Linked DNA regions of Anaeromyxobacter diazotrophicus. The protein of the gene in region 1 binds, or shares a complex with, the protein of each later gene. Links are inferred from orthologs where the notes say so. Each region holds a gene or a part of one and is shown in the gene's direction. Other genes may lie near its edges.

Evidence for each region.
Region 2: the proteins of dnaX (region 1) and dnaN are in contact, whole or in part, in a cryo-EM structure (PDB 8GIZ), measured with the Escherichia coli proteins. The link is inferred for Anaeromyxobacter diazotrophicus from one-to-one orthologs.

What each region holds. Positions count from the first base shown.
Region 1 is NZ_BJTG01000003.1:513,376-520,755, forward strand. The notes cover bases 1,357-4,222. They hold dnaX (DNA polymerase III subunit gamma/tau), read left to right. Parts: upstream 1,357-1,833; coding sequence 1,834-3,612; downstream 3,613-4,222. Other genes in these bases: HWY08_RS08320 (YbaB/EbfC family nucleoid-associated protein), read left to right, coding at 3,622-3,933; recR (recombination mediator RecR), read left to right, coding at 3,933-4,222. Outside these bases: HWY08_RS08290 (radical SAM protein), read left to right, coding at 1-850; tRNA adenosine(34) deaminase TadA, read left to right, coding at 881-1,330; more of recR, read left to right, coding at 4,223-4,529; HWY08_RS08330 (roadblock/LC7 domain-containing protein), read left to right, coding at 4,585-5,064; HWY08_RS08335 (GTP-binding protein), read left to right, coding at 5,067-5,654; HWY08_RS08340 (CBS domain-containing protein), read right to left, coding at 5,658-6,104; glgP (alpha-glucan family phosphorylase), read left to right, coding at 6,214-7,380. UniProt on the Escherichia coli protein: Part of the beta sliding clamp loading complex, which hydrolyzes ATP to load the beta clamp onto primed DNA to form the DNA replication pre-initiation complex.
Region 2 is NZ_BJTG01000005.1:226,864-234,220, forward strand. The notes cover bases 1-2,843. They hold dnaN (DNA polymerase III subunit beta), read left to right. Parts: upstream 1-778; coding sequence 779-1,909; downstream 1,910-2,843. Other genes in these bases: dnaA (chromosomal replication initiator protein DnaA), read left to right, coding at 1-427. Also shown: gyrB (DNA topoisomerase (ATP-hydrolyzing) subunit B), read left to right, coding at 3,177-5,612; HWY08_RS12245 (archaemetzincin), read left to right, coding at 5,947-6,477; HWY08_RS12250 (hypothetical protein), read left to right, coding at 6,530-7,357. UniProt on the Escherichia coli protein: Confers DNA tethering and processivity to DNA polymerases and other proteins. Acts as a clamp, forming a ring around DNA (a reaction catalyzed by the clamp-loading complex) which diffuses in an ATP-independent manner freely and bidirectionally along dsDNA.

The sequences.
Region 1 (7,380 bases):
CGGGACCTTCAGCCCGTCGTCCCTGCGGGTGGACGCCATCACCCCCGCGCTGGCGGGGCGCATGGCAGCCGGCGGCGAGCGCTCCATCACCCTCGCGCCGGAGGCCGGGACCGAGCGGCTGCGCCGGGTCATCAACAAGGACTTCCCGGACGACCTGGTGGTGAAGGCGGCCGAGCACGCGCTCGGGCAGGGCATGCAGCACGTGAAGATGTACTTCATGTGCGGGCTGCCCACCGAGACCGACGAGGACGTGCTCGGGATGGCGCGCCTCGCCGTACGCATCCGCGAGGAGGTCATGCTTCCGCGCGCCAAGGCGACCGGGCGCATGGGGCGCCTCTCGCTCTCCGTGAACCCCTTCATCCCCAAGCCGTGGACGCCGTTCCAGTGGGCGCCCATGGCGGAGCGGGGCTGCCTCGAGGCGAAGCGCAAGCTCCTCGAGCGCGAGCTGCGCCCGCGCGGCATCGACGTCGAGATGATGAGCCCGCGGGAGGCGTTCCTGCAGGCGCTGCTCTCGCGCGGCGACCGCCGCGTCGCCGACCTGCTGGAGCTCGCCCACCGCGAGGCGGGCGGCGACCTCAGGAAGGCGCTCGCGCGCTGGGGCCACGCCCCGGAGTACTTCGCCAGCCGCGAGATCGGCGTGGACGAGGCGCTCCCCTGGGACTTCCTCGACCAGGGGCTCACGAAGAAGTACCTCGCCCGGGAGCTCCGGCGCGGCGTGGGCGCGAAGGTGACCCCCAAGTGCCAGGTCGAGACCTGCCGCGCCTGCGGCCTCGCCTGCGCCGACCACCCGGAGCTCCTCCAGCCGCTGCGCCCGCCGGCGCTCGCCGCCGGGCCGCTCGCCGGCGGGTGAGCGCCGCGGGGCGGTGGTACAACCTCCGCCGTGACCGTCGAGGAGGCCATGGACGAGGCGCTCGCGCTGGCGCGCGCCGCGGGGGAGGCGGGCGAGGTGCCGGTCGGCGCCGTGGCGCTGCACGAGGGCGCGATCGTCGGCCGGGGCGCGAACCGGCGCGAGACGGACCGCGACCCGACCGCCCACGCGGAGCTGCTCGCCATCCAGGAGGCGGCCCGCGCCCTCGGGCGCTGGCGCCTCGCGGGCGTGACCCTGGTCGTGACCCTCGAGCCGTGCGCGATGTGCGCCGGCGCGATGGTGCTCGCCCGGATCGACCGGCTCGTCTACGGCGCGGACGACCCCAAGGCGGGCGCGGCGGGCTCGCTCACCGATCTGACCGCGGATCCGCGCCTCAACCACCGCTTCCCGGTGGAGCGCGGGCTCCAGGCGGAGGCGTGCAGCGAGCTCCTCAAGGCGTTCTTCCGCGCCCGGCGGGGGTAGGCGGAGCCGTCCGGCAGGAAAATCGCGCTTGGCGCTTGGCGCCCCGAAGGAAATCGGCTAGATCGGCCGGCGGAGAGCTGGCCGAGCCTGGTCGAAGGCGCCTGACTCGAAATCAGGTGTACCGGCAACGGTACCGGGGGTTCGAATCCCTCGCTCTCCGCTTCTTTCCCTTTTATCCCTGGGCAGCCAGGGCAGTTCGGGAGAGGTGACCGAGCGGCCGAAGGTGCACGACTGGAAATCGTGTGTCCGGGGAACCGGACCGTGGGTTCAAATCCCACCCTCTCCGCCACAAGTCGTGGCAGCAGCAGAGCCGGTCCAGAATCCTCGGGCGACGTGGGGGCTTCCAAACCCCGCCAGGCCCGGAAGGGAGCAACGGTAGGAGGTCTTCCGTGCGCCCGGGGATTGTGGACCGGCTCGTTTCGTTTTCATCGGGGCCGCTGCCTCGCCCTGCGCGCCTTCCTTCCGGGTACTAAAGCTGGTACCTCCAATCCCCGGTCCCGGCCATGGCTTACCTCGTCCTCGCGCGCAAGTACCGCCCTCAGACCTTCGAGGAGATGTCGGGCCAGGAGCACGTGGTCCGCACGCTCTCGAACGCGCTCAAGAGCGGGCAGCTCGCGCACGCCTTCCTCTTCACCGGGCCGCGCGGGGTGGGGAAGACGACGAGCGCCCGCCTGGTCGCGAAGTGCCTCGACTGCGTGGAGGGGCCGACCGCCACCCCGTGCGGCGTGTGCGCGCCCTGCGTCGAGATCGCCGAGGGGCGCTCGGTCGACGTGATCGAGATCGACGCCGCCTCCAACAACGGCGTCGACAACGTCCGCGACATCGTCGAGGCGGTGAAGTACCGGCCGGCGCGCGACCGCTTCAAGGTCTTCATCGTGGACGAGGTCCACATGCTCTCGGCGGGCGCGTTCAACGCGCTCCTCAAGACGCTGGAGGAGCCGCCGGAGCACGTGAAGTTCGTGCTCGCCACCACCGACGTCCACAAGGTGCCCGAGACCATCGTCTCGCGCTGCCAGCGCTTCGACTTCCGCCGCCTCACCCAGCAGCAGCTCGTGGCGCAGCTCCGCAAGGTGGCGGACGCCGAGCGGCTCGCCGTCTCCGACGCGGCGCTGGCGCTGGTGGCCCGGAGCGCCGAGGGCGGCATGCGCGACGCGCTCTCGATGCTCGACCAGGTGCGCGCCGCCTGCGGGGACAGCGCCTCCGACGCGGAGGTGGCCGAGGCGGTGGGGGCGGTGGACGCCGGGGCGGTCGGCCGCATCGCGGGCGCGCTCGTCGGCCGCGACGGCGCGGCGGTGCTGGCCGAGCTGGCGGGCCTGCACGCGCGCGGGCAGGAGATGAAGCGGGTCGCCGAGGAGCTGGTGCGGCACCTGCGCGACGTGGTCGTGGCGAAGCTCGTGCCCCAGGCGCCGCTCGACCGGACCGACGCGGAGCGGCGCGAGGTGCTGGCCCAGGCGGAGGCCGCTCCCGCCGCGCAGCTCACGCGGCTCTTCGACCTGGTGCAGGCCGCGGTGGCCGAGGTGAAGGTCGCCGAGCAGCCGCGCTACGCGCTCGAGGTGGCGCTCCTCAAGGCGTGCTTCCTGGCGCCGGGGGCGGAGGTGCAGGAGCTCCTGGCGCGGCTCGACGGCCTCGGGACCGGCGGCGGCGCGCCGCGCGGCGGCAGCGGCAGCGCGCTCGCGGGCGGGACGCCGGGGTGCGCGGCGGGGACGAAGCCGTCGGCTCCGGCCGCCAGGCCGAGCTCGACCGCGACGGCGGCCGCGAGCTCGACCGCGACTTCGACCGCGACCTCGATGGCGAAAGCCCCCGCGCCCCCGGCCGCGCCCCGAGAGCCGGCCCCGAGCCCGTCCTCGGGCGCGAAGGACGACCCCGCCGCCCCGGCCGCCGACCGCTGGCGCGCCGCCGTGGCCGAGGTCGAGCGGGCGAGCCCCGCGCTCGCGAACGCCCTCAAGCACGCCGTGCTGACCGGCCTCACGGACGGCGAGGTGGCGGTCCGGATGTCCCCCGGGATGCCGCTCTCCACCGTGGAGCGGCGCCGCGCCGACATCGAGGCGCTCTTCGCGCGGCACTTCGGGCGGCCGGTCCGGCTCGAGCTCGCCAAGGCGCCCCCCGGCGCCGAGCCGGCCGCACCCTCTCCCGCCGCCGCGCCGCAGTCGCTCGCCCAGGCCGAGCAGGCGGAGCGCGCCGCCCGCACCTCCCGCGTGACCGGCGCCGCCCGCGCCCACCCCGGGATCCAGCAGGCCACCCGCATCCTGGACGGCGAAGTCACGAAGATCGAGGAGCTCTAAATGCCAGGCATCGACATCCAGCACCTCATGCGGCAGGCGCGCAAGCTCGAGAAGGCCATGGCCGACGCGCGCGCCTCGCTCGACCAGATCGCCGTCGAGGCGGAGAGCGGCGGCGGGCTCGTCAAGGTGAAGATGGACGGGCGCTGCAACCTGCTCAAGCTCGAGATCGACGCCAAGGCGATCGACCCGGCCGACAAGGGGATGCTCGAGGACCTCGTCACCGCCGCCGTCAACGCCGGCGCGGAGAAGGCGCGCGCCGCGGCGGACGAGCACCTCAAGAAGTCCACCGGCGGCATCCAGGTCCCGGGCCTGCCCTACTAGTGTCGGTCGCGGATCCCATCGCCCGGCTCGTGAAGGAGCTGGCGCGGCTGCCCGGCATCGGCGAGAAGACCGCCCAGCGGCTCGCCTTCCACATCCTCAAGGCGGGCGCCGGGTACGCCGGCGAGCTCGCCGGCGCCATCACCGGCGTGGTGCGCGACGTGAGGCTCTGCTCCTCGTGTCAGACGCTCACCGACAAGGACCCGTGCGCGCTGTGCGCCGACCCCCGCCGCGACGCGCGGACGATCTGCGTGGTGGAGGGCGTACCCGACCTGGTGGCCGTCGAGCGCACCCATGAATACCGGGGCCGATATCACGTGCTGCACGGCGCGCTCTCCCCGCTCGACGGCGTGGGCCCCTCCGAGCTCAAGATCCGGGAGCTGCTCCTGCGGCTCGAGCAGAGCCCGGTGGACGAGGTGATCGTCGCCACCAACCCGGACGTCGAGGGGGAGGCGACGGCGCTCTACCTCACCAAGCTCCTCAAGCCGCTCGGCGTGAAGGTGACCCGCATCGCTCAAGGCGTTCCCATGGGCGGCGATCTGGAATACGCTGATCAAGTGACGCTCGCGCGTGCGCTCTCCGGCCGCCGCGAGCTCTAGATCCCCGAGCAGCGGCTCTCGAGTCGAAAGCGTCTTCGCGAGGAGCGAGAGGTCCATGAACTCAGGGCTGGTGATGTACGAGGAGGAATTCCGGCTCATCGCCGGGATCTGCGACCGCCTCACGCGCGACGCCAACGCGAAGGTGGTCTTCCTCATCGACAAGAACGGCCAGCTCATCGCCTCGAGCGGCCAGGCGCAGAACCTCGACACGACCTCGCTCGCCTCCCTCACGGCGGGCAACGTGGCGGCCATGGGCGGCCTCGCCAAGCTCCTCGGCGAGAAGGAGTTCCCGAACCAGTTCCACGAGGGGGAGCGCGAGTCGCTCCACATGAGCATCGTGGGTGGCCGGGTGGTGCTGGTGGTCATCTTCGACGCGAAGAGCTCGCTCGGCCTGGTGCGCCTCCGCGTGAAGAAGGCGGGGGAGGAGCTCGCGAAGGTGTTCGAGGCGCTGGCGCAGAAGCAGGCGACCCCGGGGACGCAGAGTCCGTTCGCCGAGATCACCGACGACGACATCGACCACCTTTTCAGCGAGTAGACATGAGCTTCATCAACTACAGCTCGCGCGAGATCAACTGCAAGATCGTCTACTACGGCCCCGGGCTGTGCGGGAAGACGACCAACCTCCAGTACGTCTACGCGAAGACCAACCCGGACGCGAAGGGCAAGATGATCAGCCTCGCGACCGAGACGGAGCGCACGCTCTTCTTCGACTTCCTGCCGCTCTCGCTGGGTGAGATCCGCGGCTTCAAGACCCGCTTCCACCTCTACACGGTGCCGGGCCAGGTCTTCTACGACGCCTCGCGCAAGCTCATCCTGAAGGGCGTCGACGGCGTCGTCTTCGTGGCCGACTCGCAGATGGAGCGCATGGAGGCGAACCTCGAGTCGCTCGAGAACCTGCGCGTCAACCTGGCCGAGCAGGGCTACGACCTCGACAAGGTCCCGTACGTCGTCCAGTACAACAAGCGCGACCTGCCGAGCGCCATCGGGGTGGACGAGCTGCACCGCGCGCTGAACCCGAAGAACGTCCCCGAGTTCCCGGCGGTGGCCCCGACCGGCGTGGGCGTGTTCGACACGCTCAAGTCGATCGCGAAGCTGGTCCTCACCGAGCTCAAGAAGGCCGGGTAGGCCTCACTCGATCGGCAGCCACGACGGGCGCGCCAGCCGCCCCGGATCGTGGCAGCGCTCGAGCACGTCCACCGCCAGGCCGCGGGCGTGGAGCGACAGGTCGTCGGCGCTCAGCACGCCGACGAGCCGCTCGGCTCCGTCGAGCACCAGGATCCGGCGGACCGCGTGCTCCTCCATCTGCCGGGCCGCCTCGCCCAGCGTGTCGTCCTCGTGGCAGAGGACGAGCCGCGGCGTCATCGCCTCGCGCACCACGGTGCGGCGGGGATCGCGGCCGGGCGCCACCGCCCGGACCACGACGTCGCGATCCGTGATCGCCCCGACGAGGTGATCGTCCTCGCGCACCGGCAAGAATCCCACCCCGCACGCCCGCATCGCCTGCGCCGCCGCCTGCAGGGTCTCGCCGGGACCGATGGTCGTCACCCCCCGGGTCATCGCATGCTTGACCAGCATGACCGTACCTCCTCCCCATTGTGCGCGCGCGGGGGCCTCTCGAGCCCGGCCCGGCGAGGGCGGTTCGTTCGGGGCTTTCGCCCGTCCGGCGACGGCATAGGGTCGCGGCATGGCGCCGCGATCCGAGGCCCGGACCGCGCCTTCCGGCTCCTCCGCCGGAGGGCCGGCGCGCCGCACCCAGCTCTTCCTGGCGCGCGGGCTGCCCGCGGCCCTGGAGCCGCTGACCGAGCTGGCGCTCGACCTGCGCTGGACCTGGTCCCACGCGAGCGACGCGCTCTGGCGCGCGCTCGACGCGGACGCCTGGGAGCGCTCCGCCAACCCCTGGCTCGTGCTCCAGGACGCTCCCGCGGAGCGGCTGGAGGCAGCGGCCTCCGACGCGGCCTTCGTCTCGGCGGTGCAGCGCGCGGTCGCGCAGCACCGCGCGAGGCTCTGCGCTCCGGCGTGGTTCGAGGTGGCGCACCCGCAGGCCGCCCTCGCGCCGGTCGCCTACTTCAGCATGGAGTACGGCCTGGGCGAGGGCCTCCCGCTCTACGCGGGCGGCCTGGGCGTGCTGGCGGGCGACCACCTCAAGGCGGCGAGCGACCTCGGGGTGCCCCTCGCCGCCGTCGGCCTCCTGTACCAGGAGGGATACTTCCGTCAGCAGGTGGAGGCGAGCGGCGAGCAGCACGAGCGCTATCCGTACAACGACCCGCTCAGCCTCCCCATCCAGCCGGCGCTCGACGCCGGAGGCGGCTGGCTCCACGTGCAGCTCGCGCTCCCCGGCCGCCCGCTGTGGCTGCGCCTGTGGCGGGCGCAGGTGGGGCGGACGACGCTCCTCCTCCTGGACGCGAACGACGCGCTCAACGCGCCGGCGGACCGGGGCATCACCGCCAAGCTCTACGGCGACGGCTCGGAGGTGCGCCTGCTGCAGGAGATCGTCCTCGGGGTGGGCGGGTGGCGGGCGCTCGAGGCGGCCGGCGTCACGAGCGAGGTCTGCCACCTCAACGAGGGGCACGCCGCCTTCGCGGCGGTCGAGCGCGCGCGGCGCTTCGCGCTCGCCCACGGCGCGACGCTCGGGGAGGCGCTCTGGGCCACGCGCGCCGGCAACGTCTTCACGACGCACACGCCGGTGGCGGCCGGCTTCGACCGGTTCCCGCCCGAGCTCGTGCGCCGCTATCTCCCCGCGTTCGAGCTCGAGGCCGCCGGCGCGACCGGCGAGGCGCTCCTCCGCCTCGGCCGCCGCGACCCCGGCGACGCGCGCGAGCCGCTCAACATGGCGGTGCTGGGCCTCAGGACC
Region 2 (7,357 bases), on another replicon or contig:
CACCCACATCAAGTCCAACGTGCGCGAGCTCGAGGGGGCGCTCATGCGCGTGGCGGCCTTCGCCTCGCTCAAGAGCGAGCCCATCAGCGAGAGCCTGGCCCGCGACGTGCTCGGCGACGTCATCCCCCCGCCGGGCTACAAGCCGTCCATCGAGCGCATCCAGGAGGAGGTCGCGAAGTTCTACGACCTCACCGTGGCCAAGCTCACCAGCCCGAACCGCGAGCAGAAGATCGCCCTGCCGCGCCAGGTGGCGATGTACCTCTGCCGGACCCTGGCGGGCGAGACGCTCCAGCAGATCGCCGACAAGTTCAACAAGAAGGACCACACCACGGTCATGGCCGCCGAGAAGCGCATCCGCGAGCTGCTCGAGGCGGACGGCAAGGTCAAGGCCGAGGTGGAGACGCTCGCGGCCCGCCTGGCGCCCTGAGCCCCTCCCAGCCCCGCCTCACCACCTCCGTCCGGCCTCGCCGGCGACGAGGGCCGCGGCGCGTCCGGGGGCTGCCGGGCCCGGGCCGGCCGCCGCGCAAGGCCTGCGCTCGCTTCACCATGAGCGTACGTGAGCGAGTGCGTGGACAGCGGCCGGGAGAGCGTGCGGACTCGCTGTCGTGGCTTTGTTGACGGGCCGGTCGGCAGCGCGCTACACAACTTGTTCCGATCGGGATCCCACAGGCCGTCCCGATCGCTTTCCTTCGTGGTCGCGCGGCCTCAGGCTCGTTCTCCACATCTTCGCGTCGCCTACGTCTACGACGAAGAGAAGAAGAAAAGAGGATCTCTTCTCATGGAACTGAAGATCGGCGTCCAGGAGCTCTCCCGCGCGCTCTCCCGCTCGCAGGGCATCGTCGAGAAGAAGAGCACGATGCCCATCCTCTCGCACGTGCTGCTCGAGGCGACGAAGGGCGGCCAGCTCTCGGTCTCGGCCACCGACCTCGACATCTCGGTCTCGTCCGAGCACGCCTGCGAGGTCCTGAAGGAGGGCCGCGCCTGCGTGCCGGCCAAGCAGCTCTACGAGATCGTGAAGGCGCTCCCGGAGAAGGACGTCCTCCTCAAGCGCGCCGCCAACAACTGGCTCGAGGTGAAGAGCGGCTCGGCCGAGTTCCGCATCGTCGGGCTCGCGGCCGAGGACTTCCCGGCGCTACCCCGCTTCGAGAAGGTCCAGCTCGTCACGGTGCAGCCGCGGCAGCTGCTCGAGCTCATCGAGCTCACCTCCTTCGCCGCCTCCTCCGACGAGACCCGCTACAACCTGAACGGCGTCTTCTTCGAGCCGGCCGACGGGTCGCTGCGGGCGGTCGCCACCGACGGCCACCGCCTGTCTCTCGCCGAGCGGCCGCTACCGGGCGACTTCCACGTCAAGAAGGGCGTCATCCTGCCGCGCAAGGGCCTCACCGAGATGAAGAAGCTCCTCCTCGACACGGTCGAGGGCGAGACCAAGCTCGGCTTCATCGAGAGCTCGGCGGTGCTGCGCCGGCCCGGGGTGAGCCTCGCCATGCGCCTCATCGACGGCGCCTTCCCCGACTACCGCCAGGTCATCCCCAAGGCGGGAGAGAAGCGCTTCACGGTGGGCCGGGAGCGGTTCCTCGACACCCTGCGCCGCATCTCGCTGCTCTCCTCGGACAAGGCGCACGCGGTCAAGCTCGAGCTCGAGGCAGGCCGCCTGCGGGTCCTCTCCCAGAACCCCGACCTGGGCGAGGGGCGCGAGGAGGTGCCGGTCGAGTACCAGGGCGAGCCGCTCAAGATCGGCTTCAACGCCCGCTACCTCATGGACGTCCTCGGCGCGATGGTGAACCTCGAGCCGGTGGCGGTGCAGGACGTGGCGATGGAGCTCGCGGACGACCTCTCCCCCGGCGTGGTGAAGCCGGCCGGCGAGAGCGCCACCGCCTTCACCGCCGTCGTCATGCCCATGCGCATCTGAGGGCGGTACGCGGCTCCTCACCGTCGAGGTCCAGGACTTCCGGAACGTCGCGGAGGCGCGGCTCGCGCCGTCGCCGCGGGCGACCGTGCTCCTGGGCGAGAACGGGCAGGGGAAGACGAACCTCCTCGAGGCCGTCTACTTCGCCTGCACGCTGAAGCCGCTGCGCGCCGCACGCCTGGCCGAGCTGGTGCGCTTCGGCGCCGAGCGCGCGCTCGTGGCGGCCGACGTGGAGGGGCCCGGCGGGGCGCGCCGGGTGGCGGTCGAGGTCGCGGCCGGCGTCCGCACCGCCTCCCTGGACGGGAAGCCCCAGGAGCGGCTCGACGCCTACTTCGAGGGCCTGGCGGCGGTCTGCTTCGCCCCGGACGACCTCCTGCTCGTGAAGGGCGGCCCCGACGCGCGGCGGCGCTTCCTCGACCGCGCCGCCTTCAACCGCTGGCCGGCGGTGCTGGCCGAGGCGCGCGACTACGTCCGGGCGCTCCGGGCCCGCAACGCCGCCCTCCGCGCCTCGGCGCCGGAGGTCGAGGTGAGCTTCCGCGGGCCGCTCGTCCGCACCGGCGCGCGGCTCCTCCGCCGCCGGCTCGAGCTCCTCGGCGAGCTCGCCCCCCGCGTCGCGGGCGCCTACGCCGAGATCTCGGGCCCAGGTGCGCCCTCCGCCCACCTCGGCTACCGCGCCGCCGCCGGCGTGGACGCGCAGGGCGACGAGGCGGCGCTCGCGGAGCAGCTCGCCGCCGCCCTGGAGGCGCGCGCCGGACGCGATCGCGAGCGGGGCTACACCTCGGCCGGCCCGCACATGGACGACCTCACCCTGGCCCTCGACGCGCGCGGCGCCCGCGCCTTCGCCAGCCAGGGCCAGCAGCGCGCGCTCGTGCTCGCCCTCAAGGTGGCCGAGATCGAGAACTTGCGGGCGGTGCTGGGGCGGCCGCCCTTGCTCCTCCTCGACGACGTCTCCTCCGAGCTCGATCCGCAGAAGAACCGCTTCCTGCTCGACTACCTGGGGCGCCTCCCGGGGCAGGCGTTCCTCACCACCACCGACCGCCGTCTCCTCGAGCCGGCGGCGGGTCCGGACACCGCCTTCTACCGGGTGGTGGCGGGCGCCTTCACGCGCGAGGATTGAGCTGTCATTCCGGGCTGTTGCAGCCTGGGCCGGCGAGGGCTTCCGCCTTGCTGGAGCACCGCCGCTCTGCTATAAATAACCGCTCCTAAGCCCCCACAAAAGCTCAGGAAACGCGAGGATCCCCTGGATACCGCCGAGAATACCGCAACCCCGCTGCCGAACGGCGCCGGGGCCGACGCCTACGGCACCGGCGACATCAAGGTGCTGGAGGGGCTCGAGGCCGTCCGCAAGCGGCCGCACATGTACATCGGCGACGTCGGCGAGCGCGGCCTGCACCACCTCGTCTACGAGGTAGTCGACAACTCCGTCGACGAGGCGATGGCGGGGCGCGCCGACCGCATCGACGTCGTCATCCACTCGAACAACTCCGTCACCGTGGTCGACAACGGCTCCGGCATCCCGGTCGGCCCGCACCCGACGGTGAAGGGGATGGACACGCTCGACGTGGTGATGACGAAGCTCCACGCCGGCGGCAAGTTCGAGTCGAACGCCTACAAGGTCTCGGGCGGCCTGCACGGCGTGGGCGTCACCTGCGTCAACGCGCTCTCCGAGTGGATGAAGGTGGAGGTCTACCGCGAGGGCAAGGTGTGGGCGCAGCGGTACGAGAAGGGCAACCCCACCGGCAAGGTCACCGCCGTCGGCGAGACCGAGCGCCACGGCACCAAGGTCACCTTCCGGCCCGACTTCGGGATCTTCGAGGCGAAGGAGTACAGCTTCGAGACCCTCTCCGGCCGCCTGCGCGAGCTCGCCTTCCTGAACGCCGGCCTCTTCATCAGCGTCGAGGACGAGCGCAGCGGCAAGAAGCACGAGTTCCACTTCAAGGACGGCATCCGCGAGTTCGCCCGCTACCTCAACAAGAGCCGCGAGGTGCTGTTCGATCCGCCCATCCACCTGCGCCAGGAGGTGGAGACGGAGCGCGGCGCCGCCACGGTCGAGATCGCGCTGCAGTGGAACGACGGCTACGACGAGAAGGTCTTCGCCTTCGCGAACAACATCCACAACCACGAGGGCGGCACCCACCTCATCGGCTTCAAGACCGCGCTCACCCGCACCATCAACACCTACGGGACGAAGAACAACCTCTTCAAGGATCTGAAGGAGGAGGTCCCGTCGGGCGACGACATGCGCGAGGGGCTCGCCGCCGTCATCGCGCTGCGCCTGCCGGGCGCGAGCTTCGAGGGGCAGACCAAGACCAAGCTCTCGAACTCGGAAGCGAAGACGATGGTCGAGACGATGCTGAACGACCGGCTCGGCGCCTGGCTGGAGGAGAACCCGCAGCTCGCGAAGCGCATTTGCGCCAAGGTGGCCGAGGCGGCCCGCGCCCGCATCGCCGCCCGCAAGGCGCGCGAGACGGTGCGCCGCAAGGGCGCGCTCGACGGCGCCTCCCTGCCGGGCAAGCTCGCCGACTGCCAGTCGCGCGATCCCTCCGAGAGCGAGATCTACATCGTGGAGGGCGACTCCGCCGGCGGCTCCGCCAAGCAGGGCCGCGACCGGCGCACGCAGGCCATCCTCCCCCTGCGCGGCAAGATCCTGAACGTCGAGAAGGCGCGCTTCGACAAGATGCTCGGCTCGGCCGAGATCGCGACCATGATCACGGCGCTCGGCACCGGCATCGGGCCGGAGGAGTTCGACGTCGAGAAGATCCGCTACCACAAGATCGTGATCATGACGGACGCCGACGTGGACGGGTCGCACATCCGGACCCTGCTCCTCACCTTCTTCTTCCGGCAGATGCCGTCGGTGGTGGAGAAGGGCTACCTCTACATCGCGCAGCCGCCGCTCTACCGGATCCAGAAGGGCAAGAAGGAGCAGTACCTGAAGGACGAAGCGGCCATGGACGAGTGGCTGCTCGCCCACGGCACCGAGAAGGCGAAGCTCGTCTCGGGCGAGACGGTGCTCGCCGGCGAGGACCTGAAGCGGCTCGCGCTCGACGCGCTCGCCTACCGCGCGCTCCTCGAGCGCGCCGACAAGCGGCGCGACAAGCGCATCATCGACGCCGCCATCCAGGTGGGCGACCTCGACCTCGCGCTCCTCAAGGACCACGCGCGCCTGAAGGAGCAGCCGGAGAAGATCTTCCAGCGGGCGCAGAAGCTCCACCCCGAGCTGGACGTGAAGTCGGCGCGCATCGAGCGCGACGTCGAGCACGACTGCGACGCGCTGGTGTTCGACACGCACGTGGCCGGCGCGCCGCGCCAGACGCGGCTCGACTTCGACTACCTGTCGGGCGCGGAGTGGGCGGAGCTCACCGAGCACCACGCCAACCTGGCCCAGATCGGCCCCGGCCCCTACAAGCTCGAGCTGGAGTCGGGCGAGGAGGAGGTGGGCGACGCCTTCCAGGCGGTGGAGGCGCTGAAGCGCGCCGCCAGCGCCGGCCAGACCATCCAGCGCTACAAGGGCCTCGGCGAGATGAACCCGGAGCAGCTCTGGGAGACCACCATGGACCCGGAGAAGCGCACCTTCCTCCAGGTGCGGGTGGACGACACCGTGGCCGCGGACGAGATCTTCAGCGTGCTCATGGGCGACGCGGTGGAGCAGCGGCGCGAGTTCATCGAGAAGAACGCGCTGGACGCTCAGAACCTGGACATCTGAGCGGGGCCCCGCCCGACACCGGGCGTGACCTTGGCGATCCGCAGGCGCGCTGCTACGCTCCGGAGTTAAGGCAGGCCTGACGGCCGCGAGGCCGGTGCGGGTGCCCGCGGCGGGCGCCCGGGAGCGGAGCACGAGCGTGTCTCGCAAAGAGGGTGAGCCGCCGTCGGCCAGCCAGGGCGCGCGCGCCCCGCACGGTCCAACTCTTGATGAGGCGTCGTCTAACGGCAGGACCGCGGACTTTGGATCCGCTCATGAAGGTTCGAATCCTTCCGCCTCAGCCAAGCCCGCGTCGGCCCGCCCCACCAACCAGCGCGCCGAGCTGCGCCCGCTGACCATGCCGGCGCGGGTGACGGTGCTGGCGGTCGGCAGCGTCCAGCGCCCGCTGCTGGCCGAGGTCGGGGCCACGCTCACCCACACCTTCGGCCCGGCCAGCCACCTCGGTCCGTCGCAGGCGACGCCGGTCTACGCCTTCAACAAGGACCGGCAGCAGTACCACTCGACGGCGGTGCTGCGACGGCTGGCGCAGCTCTCCCAGGCGGCGCTCGGGCCGGTGGTGGCGGTCACCGACGTCGACCTGTTCGTGCCGGACGCGCCGTTCGTCTTCGGCGAGGCGGACCGCGACGCGCGCACCGCCATCGTCTCGCTGTTCCGGCTCGGCCACGGCCCCGACGGCCGGCCCGCCGAGCCGGAGCGGCTCCGCCGCCGGCTGCAGGCCGAGTCGATCCACGAGCTCGGGCACCTGCTCGGCCTGTCGCACTGCCAGGACGCGCGCTGCGCCATGTTCCTCTCCCACAAGCCGTCCGACTCGGACCGCAAGCAGGCCGGCCTGTGCGCCGCGTGCCGGTCCGCGCTCGGGATGGGGTGAGGCGCGCGATGGCCTCCGTAGGGCGGGGGCTCGTCCCCCACCGCGGCTCGACATGAACCCGCTCTGCCAGCGCGGCCAGGCGAGCTGCGGCGCCTGCTGCGGGCTGTACAACCGCGCCGACCTCTCGCGCGAGGCCGCCGCCGCGCTGCTCGACCGGCGCACCGAGGCGCTCGCCGGGGTGCCGCGCACCGTCGAGGCCTTCCGCGCCGCCGCGGCGCGCCTCGGCGAGGACGAGGAGGCGCCGCTCTTCCCCTCCGTCCGCGTCTGCCCGCTCCTCGGCTGGCTCGACGCCGCGCGGACGCGCGCCGGCTGCCTCGCCCACCCGCTCGCCACCGGCGGCGCCGACCTGCGCGACTGCGGGGTCTACGACGCGCGCATCTGCGACAGCTTCCTCTGCCCCTCGCACAGCTGGCTCTCGGAGGAGGAGGCGGAGCTCGCCGCGGAGGCGTGCGCCGGCGATCCCTACCTCTACGGGCTCGTGGTGACCGACGTGCCGTTCCTGCGCGCCGCGCTCGAGGGGGTGGCCGCGCTCGCCGGCGCCCGGGTCGAGCGCCGCCACCTGCAGGACCCGCGCTTCCTCGCCGCGCTGCGGGCGCTGTTCGCGCTGAAGGAGGAGCTGGCGCCCGGGTCGGAGGGGCTCTTCGGCGCGTTCCGGGCCGGGCCGGACGGCGAGCCCTTGCCGCGCGCCATCGACTACGCCGCGCTCGGCCGGCCGGCGCCCTCGCCGCACGACGCCCTCCTCACCTGCGTCGGCGCCGATCCCCGCTCGGGGAACGACCTCGACGCGCTGGAGGGCGAGGTGCGGGCGCGGCTCGAGGCGTGCGCGGCGGCACTCGAGGCGGCGGGCGCTCGGGACCGGAGGCCCGCCCTACAAATCCGG